DNA from 2 places in the Shewanella sp. GJ50-10 genome. Region 1 is predicted to be linked to the other one. Evidence: predicted binding sites of a transcription regulator. Region 1 holds the regulator's gene; the other holds the start of a gene.
What was found. The regulator sigma-54, encoded in region 1, starts transcription at its own class of promoters, with help from an activator protein. The targets are predictions, from matches to a motif close to GTTGGCACGNNNNTNGNNT.

Region 1 (4,679 bases):
TTGCCAGATGATTACCAGTATAAATGGCGGTAATGGTGCACTACGTGAGTTAACTGATTTACTATTAGTTAGCCAAGATAAGTTTGAATCGGCCCATGGAATGAGTATATGAGTCGCACCACACTAGCGATCATAGCCTTTTTCGGCGCTGCACTGGTTTTATATTGGCAAGTCCAAGTAAAACGCAGTGCCATGGAAGCAACAAAGCTGCCAGATCCTGCTCGTCCAGAATTTATCGCTAATGATTTACGCAGTACAGAATTTAACGAACAAGGTTTAGTGCAAAGCCGTGTTTCAGCAAAACACATGGAACACTTTCAGCAAACAAATGAAACCTTGTTCACTGAACCTGTTTATCTTGTCTATCCTGAAAACGGTGAAGCTGAATGGCAATTAACAGCTGATTTAGGCAAGCTTAATAAAGAGACTGGCAAAGTCGTACTGCAAAATAATGTTATTATTGATGCAATAAACATCAATGAACCAGTACAATCGCTAACAACAAGCATGTTGGCATTAGATTTGAACACCATGATAATGACGTCTGATCGACAAATTTATGTCTCAGGCCAAGACTTTAATATACAAGGCTTAGGCCTTTATGCTGATTTAAATGCCGAAGAATTAGAGCTTTTAAGTCAAGTAGAAGGAACGTATGAAGCAAAGTAAAAACCTTACTGTCTCACTACATAATTTTGTAAAGATGAGTCTAGTTGGAATAAGCCTAATTGGGGTCACTAGCGTAAGCGCAAAAGAAGGTGACTTACAGCAAGAACTAAAAGTCGCCGCAGTGAGCCAAAAAGCAGACATTAAAAATAACCAAGTTATTTTCTTTGGTCCTGTCACAGTGACACAAGGTACGATTAACATTAATGCCGATGAACTTCGTGCATTCAGTGCTGAATCCGGTGGCAAAAAAACCATGATTGCCACAGGTAATCCGGCAACCTTTTCCCAAGAATTAGACGACGGCCGGATTGGTACTGCAAGCGCAAATGAAATCAAGTATGAACTCGCTACCAGTATTTTGACTTTAAAAGGCAACGCAAAACTTGATCAAGCTGGCAGCCAAGTGACAGGTAACTTGATTAGCTACAATATTGATAAGCAACAATTAATTGCTGAAAGTACTGGTGACGGTAAAGATCGCGTTATTACGATTTTCCAGCCAGAGAACTACCCAGATTTAAATGATTCAAAAGGCAATTCAGAGCAGCCTGAATTAGAATCACCAAAAACTGAAGAGTCAGAAAAGCTCATTGAAGATCAAGCAGCATCAATCAATGAAGTGAAAACAGAAGCTAATAATGCTGAAATAACAGCGACTGAAGTAACTGATACAGAAGCTTCTACGCCTGTAGTCGAAGTGCCTGAAGCAAATGCAGACACTTCAATTGAAGGCCTGCAAATTGAAGACAAGCCAAGTACAGATTCATTACCTGAAACACCAGCGCTAGAGCAAACTCAATAATGACACAAATAACGTTAACAGCTGAAAACTTGGCAAAAAGTTATAAAAGCCGTCAAGTGGTTAAAAATGTCAGCCTGACAGTTAAAACCGGGCAAATTGTTGGGCTATTAGGGCCAAATGGTGCAGGTAAAACCACCACCTTTTATATGGTGGTTGGGTTAGTTAAAAGCGATAAAGGCCGGATATTAATTGATTCTGACGATCTCACCGCAGACCCAATGCACCTTCGTGCTCGAAAAGGCATTGGTTATTTGCCACAAGAAGCCAGTATTTTTCGAAAGCTGACTGTACACGATAATATTATGGCTGTACTACAAACTCGCAAGAGTTTAACCACAGAGCAGCGTATTGAAGAATTAGAGCACTTATTAGAAGAGTTCAATATCACCCATATTCGAGATAGCCAAGGCATGGCATTATCGGGTGGTGAACGTCGCCGAGTAGAAATCGCACGCGCATTGGCAGCCAATCCTAAGTTCATTTTATTGGATGAGCCTTTCGCAGGTGTTGATCCTATCTCTGTGATAGATATCAAGAAAATTATTCAACAATTAAAAAGTCGTGGTTTAGGTGTGTTAATTACAGACCATAATGTTCGTGAAACACTTGATGTGTGTGAGCGCGCGTATATTGTCAGCCACGGAGATTTAATTGCAGAAGGCACGCCTGCTGAAATCTTAGACAATCAGCAAGTCAGGTCAGTATACTTAGGTGAGCAATTCAAGCTATAGTTAGCATTCTTTAGTGCACAATATGGCATTTCGCGACCAGTATCAGTCCCACTTTTTAGCGCTATGTTCTAGACTCAACTTAAGCCAAGGTTCAGCTTAAGCCTAGAAGCAGTTTAAAAAGGTGCTAGACCCACACAATTGTTAGTCGCGATGATGAAATTCAATTAGGGATAAGCGGTAAATGAAAGCCTCACTCCAACTTAAAATGGGTCAACACCTGACAATGACCCCTCAGTTGCAACAAGCCATTCGCTTATTGCAACTTTCCTCATTGGAGCTCCAGCAAGAAATTCAACAAGCACTAGACTCAAATCCACTCCTTGAGCTCGAAGATGAGTTTGCTAAAGCAAAAGAACCTGTAAAAGAGAACGCCCAGCAAACCGATACTGATTTTAGTGACAACAGCCAAGTTACCGTTGAAAAAGACACCTCAACAGTTGATACCACAGAATCATTGACCAAAGAGTCAATGCCTGAAGATCTCCCAATGGACACCACATGGGATGAAGTTTATACCGCCTCTCCTAGCTCAGGTTCTGGGGCAGTTGCTCGTGATGACGATATGCCCTTTCAAGGTGAAACCACCGAAGGCCTTTATGAACATCTTGAGTGGCAAAAAAACCTTACCCCATTTTCAGAAAATGATTTGGTCATCGCCACTGCCATTATCGATGCAGTAGATGAGCGTGGTTATTTAACTCAAACCACCGAAGATATTTTACAAGCTTTAGGTCTTGAAGATATTGAACTCGACGAAGTTGAAGCCGTACTCAAACGAGTTCAGCATTTTGATCCTGTAGGCGTTGCAGCAAGAGATTTAAGTGAATGCTTAATGATCCAACTCGGGCAATACCCTGATGAGATCCCTTGCATCGACAATGTAAAATTGCTCATCGGTGAACACCTTGATTTAATTGCTGGTCGCGACTTTAGATTATTAATGCGTAAAACCAAGCTTAAAGAAGATGATCTACGTGAAGCGATTCAATTTATTCAAACGCTGAACCCTCGTCCAGGCTTACAAATCACTCCTATTAAAGATGAATATGTCATTCCTGATGTGACAGTGTTTAAAAAGAGTGGTCGTTGGGTCGTTGAATTAAATCCAGATAACATGCCAAAAATTGGTGTGAATCAGCAATATGCAGCTATGGCGAAAGGTTCTGCAAATCAGTCAGACAGCCAGTTTATTCGCGGCCATTTACAAGAAGCAAAATGGTTTATTAAGAGTATTGAAAGCCGCAATGAAACCTTATTAAAAGTGGCTAATTGCATTGTGCAATTCCAGCAAGGCTTCTTTGAGTTTGGTGAAGAAGCCATGAAACCAATGGTACTTAATGACATTGCTGAAGCCGTTGAGATGCATGAATCAACCATTTCTCGTGTTACCACTCAAAAGTACATGCACACCCCTCGCGGACTTTTTGAACTAAAATATTTCTTCTCTAGCCACGTTAGTACCGATGATGGCGGAGAATGTTCTTCTACTGCAATTCGTGCCTTTATTAAGAAACTTGTTGCAGCGGAAAACCAGAAAAAGCCACTTAGCGATAGTAAAATGGCGACGCTACTGGCTGAACAAGGGATTAATGTTGCTCGGCGTACGATCGCCAAATATCGTGAAGCAATGCTCATCCCTCCCTCAAACCAACGCAAGAGCTTATAAGCCTTTGTTATTGGAGGATGATCTATGCAAATTAACCTGACTGGGCACCATGTAGAAATCACGCAATCTTTACGTGAGTATGTACAAACTAAGTTTTCAAAGCTTGAACGACACTTCGAACAGATCAATAATGTACACGTTGTGCTCAATGTTCAGAAGCTGCAACAAATTGCTGAAGCAAAATTGCACCTCAAAGGAGGTGAAGTTTTTGCCGTATCTCAGAACGCAGATATGTATGTCGCAATTGACGCCCTGATAGACAAATTAGATCGTCAGGTAATTAAACACAAAGAGAAGTTAATTAAACACTAACGATGGAACTTCGTACCATTCTGCAGCCGGCGTGCACCTCCTGCGCCACGCCGGGCAGTAAGAAAAAAGTACTGGAACTTATCAGCGATTTAATGGCTGCCCAGTACCCAACCCTATCTTCACAGGCTATTTTTGAAAGTTTAATAGCTCGTGAAAAAATGGGTAGTACAGGTATAGGAAATGGCATAGCGATTCCCCATGGTCGATTAACTGATATCGAACAACCGATAGCAATTTTGATCAAGTGTGAAGAAGGCATCGAGTTTGATGCTATCGATAAAAAACCCGTGGATATATTATTTGCGCTGCTAGTTCCTTCTGATCAATGCCAACAGCATTTAAGTACGCTGTCGACGATGGCTGAAAAACTGAGCGATAAATTAATCCTTAAGCGACTTCGAAAGAGTCATGACGCTACAGAACTTTATCAGGTTATTACTGCATGAAACTTGTCATCGTATCAGGACGATCAGGCTCAGGTAAATCAGTTGCACTAAGG
Region 2 (4,679 bases), 340 kb from region 1:
ATCCCTGACAAATTAACGATAACACTTGTTGTTCTTTTTTGGTTGTTAACGAAAGAAGCTCTGTTTGACGTTGAGTGATGGGTTGGCGTTTACGAGATTGAATATAATGCGACATAGCATCATGACTGAAATAGAGCTTATTATTATCGATACTCTTTAACGCTTCTATTATTTCGATAATCGATGCGCTTACAGCTAAACCGCCATGAAATCCATTAGCAATCAATAAAGTTTCGGTATCTGAATTTAACTTAGTGCAAAAAGCCAAATGTTTACCTTCGGAGATGAGCTCGATAGATAAATTAGGAATATGCTGTTTAGGGTCATCAATGAAATGCAGCAGTATTTTTTTGTGCTGATCAGCTTGTTGCCAATAAAAGTCGAGCGGATCATGGCTGATGGTATTACATTTGAGTAGCTCAGTAATTTGACACAGTTGCTGGGTCAAAGGCTCAGGAATATCACCTAAGAATATATCCGATAAAATCATCTTACGTCCTTGTTTATAACTATCAACTATTGAAGTCCTTAACAATAGCCTGCTGATACTAGCAGATTAGGATTATTACATATAATCAGAAAACACTGAAGTTATTAATGGATTAGCTGAAATGGGGTGTTTGATAAGTGAATGACTTGTAAATGTAATGTTATTGTTGTTTTTATTAAGTTAGTTTACTATAAGTCGAAAATTTATAATAAAAAGGATACTGCTGGGTATGAATAACAAAGGAAACGGGGTGACTTTTATTGGTCCCGAAACTTCACTGGACGGGGAAATGACAGTAAAAGGGCCTGCTTTGATCGCTGGTCAAGTCAAAGGTGTTATTCGTTCAACAGACCAAGTTAAAATTGAAGTAGGTGGCGAAATTGATGGTGAGCTTTACTGTCAAGAATTGCGAGTTTGTGGTGTGTTTAAAGGTTCTTTGCACTGTAACAGTCTCGTCATCGTAAGCTCTGGTGTCGTTGAAGGTGATGTTTCAAGTCATAAGATGGAAATCTATGATGGTGGACAATTCTTAGGTGCTAGAACCAAAGGCCCTGAGCAAGGTGTTTTACCTGAGTTAGCTGCAGATGAACAATCTGTTGCTGCCTATAGCGCACCATTTAACGAAGAGCCAGCATACGCCTCCCCAAAGGCTGAAGCGCCTATTGCAGAGGCGCCGATAGCTCAGGCTGCAAAAGTGAGTAATGTTAATGTAATGGCTGAGCCTATTACTAACGTTGCTGTTGACACTCCTCAGGTAAAAACTGAGATTAAACCAGAAGTAAAGCCAGAGCCGATCTCTGATATCAGGGATAATTTAGAAGCAGACATTCAAATGAGTGAACCTGTTATCAAAGCTGAGCCAAAAGCAGCACCATCGCCAGAGCGAAAAGCGGCTCCTGTGCAAAATACTGAAGCTGAAACAGCACCAAAGCCAAAATCGAAACTTGAAATTAAGCCTCAACCAAACCCTCAAGCGCAGTTAGCGGCTAAAGCAGCAGCTGAAAAAGCACAAGAGAAAAAATCAGGTTCTGGTACTAAGTTTGTCGTTGCAGGAGTTGTATTAGCTGCAGCAGCTGGCGTTGTTGTTATGAAGCCTGAATTGACCGAAGATTTAATGGCTCAATTTAATCATTCGTCATCGCAAAGCGAAACATCTGAACCAGCAGTTAAAGACGTTATCGTTGAAGAAGTGGCTGAAGTAGTAGCACCGGTTACCGCTGAAGCGGTTGATGCAGAAACAGCGTTAGCGCAATTAGATGCCGCAGGAACAGATGCGAGTTCAGGCATTGAATCTGTAACGAATGATGTAGTTGATGCCGCAGTAACTGAGCAAGAAGCAATATTAGCAGAGCTTGACGAAACTAGTGCTGATCTAGGGGCAGATATTGCTGCAGATGCTGATGAACTGATTGCAGCTTCTGAAGACGCGACTGAAGCTGATGTTGTTGATAAAACTAAAGTTGATAGTCTGTTAGCTGACTTACTTGCAGAAGAGCGTACAGAGCTTGTAGAGCCTACAGATGCAGTTGAAGAAACTTCAACTGGTAATCTTTAGCCAATAGAGTTAGTTATCTAAATCGGCAATGTATATTGTTGATATTTAGAAAATACTCACATCTTAAAGGTCCTCATATGAGGGCCTTTTTTATTGACTATTATTTTTCAATTTTACACTTTGTCATGACAGTGTTTAGTGACTAATTAGCTATCCACGTTTTTAGTTCTGCCCTAAATTTACCGCCACTTCTTTTTAACTTGATTCCTTATGAATACCACTCTTTAGTAATGTCATTATTCTCAATGCACAGATTTATTAACGCTCAATACACAGCTTTATTAACGCTCAATGCTGACCATATGCCAAAAATTATTGCTGACTTCTATGGGTTATAAGGGGCTATTTTTACGTGAGCTTGAAACCTATTTTGAATTTCAAACCTTGCAAACTCTGCTGCGCTAATCTTGTGCGCACTGAAATAGAGCTGCACTTTATTGGTGCATTTTTATGCTTTTATTTCTGGCTGTTTTTGTTTTATTTGTTTTAAAACATGAGCTTATGATTTTGGCCTGATGATTGAATTGTAATTGTAAACAAATATATAACAATCACACTTTTGGAGGTCGAGATGAAACTCGTCAGCGCTATCATCAAGCCGTTTAAATTGGATGATGTCCGAGAAGCTATTGCTGGAATGGGCATTGAAGGAATGACTGTAACTGAAGTTAAAGGTTTTGGTCGTCAAAAAGGACACACTGAGCTTTATCGTGGCGCAGAATATCAAGTCGATTTTCTTCCTAAAGTTAAACTAGAAATTGCTACTAAAGCAGAAAATTTAGAAGTATTACTTGAAGCAATTACGACTGCAGCTCATACAGGCAAGATTGGTGATGGCAAAATTTTTGTAACTGATCTTGAACAAGCAATCCGTATTCGTACGGGTGAGCTTGATAACGAAGCACTATAAGGGGGCTGAAATGGAAGAGTTAGCAGCGTTAGGAACAACAGTCACTGAGTTACGTTTCGCATTAGATACGTTTTATTTTCTAATCTCAGGTGCATTAGTCATGTGGATGGCAGCAGGTTTTGCCATGCTTGAAGCGGGTTTAGTTCGCTCAAAAAACACCACTGAAATTTTAACCAAAAACGTATGTTTATATTCAATTGCCTGTGTGATGTACCTATTAGTGGGTTACAACATCATGTATGTCGATAATGTTGAAGCAGGTTGGTTACCATCATTTGGTTCGCTAATCGGTTCACAAGCAGACGGTGCAGATCATGCGCTTGAGTCTGATTTCTTTTTCCAAGTTGTCTTCGTTGCAACAGCAATGTCGATTGTATCTGGCGCAGTTGCTGAGCGTATGAAGCTTTGGTCTTTCCTACTTTTCTCTGTAGTACTGACAGCCGTTATTTACCCAATTGAAGGTTACTGGACATGGGGTGGTGGTTTCTTATCTGCTGCTGGTTTCGTTGACTTTGCTGGTAGTGGTATTGTGCATATGGCAGGTGCAGCAGCGGCAATTGCTGGTGTATTGTTACTTGGCGCTCGTAAAGGAAAATATAGCGCAAACGGTTCAGTTAACCCAATTCCAGGTTCAAATTTACCTATGGCTACGTTAGGTATGTTTATTTTATGGATGGGTTGGTTTGGCTTTAACGGTGGTTCTCAGTTATTAGTTTCTGATGCAGAAAATGCTTCAGCAGTAGCAAAAATCTTTGTTAATACTAACTCTGCTGCAGCATTTGGCGCAGTATCAGCGCTAATCGTTTGTAAGATAGTTTGGGGTAAAGCTGATTTAACCATGATTCTTAATGGTGCTTTAGCGGGTCTAGTGGCTATTACAGCTGACCCATTATCACCTTCATTATTAATGGCTGCAGTGACAGGTATTGTTGCTGGTGGTGTGGTTATCTTCTCAATTGTTGGCTTTGACCGTATCAAAATTGATGATCCAGTAGGTGCTATCTCGGTTCATGGTGTATGTGGTTTCCTAGGTCTAATGTTAGTACCGCTTTCAAATGCTGATGCTAACTTTGGTGCTCAGTTATATGGCGCTGCTGTTATCTTTGCTTGGGTATTCGCTGCTTCTTTCGCTGTTTGGTTTGTACTAAAAGCGACTGTAGGTATTCGCGTTACTGAAGAAGAAGAGTATAACGGTATGGATGCTTCAGATTGTGGTGTTGATGCATATCCTGAGTTTGTTTCAATTAAATCAGCTGGTTAATAAATGATTTAGTTTGAAATAGTTAAATTAAAAGCAGAGCCTTAGTGCTCTGCTTTTTTGTTATACTCAAACTATTGTAAGTATTCAATTGGGCTGTGATATGAACAAGCTAGCTAAACTCGTTACAGTTATTAGCATATCAGTATTGCTTTGGAGTATGTCTGTTGACAATGCACAGGCGGGTAAAGTGGTTGTGCGTAAAGCTTCTGAGCCATTTGATGCATTTGCGGTAAGAGATCAAGTTCAGCGAGATCATCAATGGCAAGAAATGCTCCGTATGCAGCAGCAAATTCAAATACTACAGGCACTACCTGTTGGCTGCTTACCGATAGCTGTTCCTTACCATTACTTTAACTGTTCTGGTAATGCTTACCGACCTTATCCTTATCAGGGCAAAGAGGTATTTATTCAAATTGATCAACCGCTAAATAACTCTAAGCATCATTCAACTAATAACCCTAAT

Region 2: AC0L4E_RS02735 (P-II family nitrogen regulator) is a predicted target of sigma-54. The motif match lies at 2,552-2,570, and genes of this name have one in related genera.

Annotation. Positions count from the first base shown of each region.
Region 1 covers NZ_JBVVSS010000001.1:341,787-346,465, reverse strand. Annotated here, with positions in the region: gene kdsC (3-deoxy-manno-octulosonate-8-phosphatase KdsC) at 1-112, shown strand, start outside; gene lptC (LPS export ABC transporter periplasmic protein LptC) at 109-669, shown strand; partial or broken gene lptA (lipopolysaccharide transport periplasmic protein LptA) at 704-1,186, shown strand; gene lptB (LPS export ABC transporter ATP-binding protein) at 1,471-2,202, shown strand; gene AC0L4E_RS01325 (RNA polymerase factor sigma-54) at 2,384-3,868, shown strand; gene hpf (ribosome hibernation promoting factor) at 3,893-4,180, shown strand; gene ptsN (PTS IIA-like nitrogen regulatory protein PtsN) at 4,183-4,626, shown strand; gene rapZ (RNase adapter RapZ) at 4,623-4,679, shown strand, end outside.
Region 2 covers NZ_JBVVSS010000001.1:679,743-684,421, forward strand. Annotated here, with positions in the region: gene AC0L4E_RS02725 (helix-turn-helix transcriptional regulator) at 1-490, opposite strand, end outside; gene AC0L4E_RS02730 (polymer-forming cytoskeletal protein) at 720-2,045, shown strand; gene AC0L4E_RS02735 (P-II family nitrogen regulator) at 2,617-2,955, shown strand; gene AC0L4E_RS02740 (ammonium transporter) at 2,966-4,216, shown strand; gene AC0L4E_RS02745 (hypothetical protein) at 4,374-4,679, shown strand, end outside.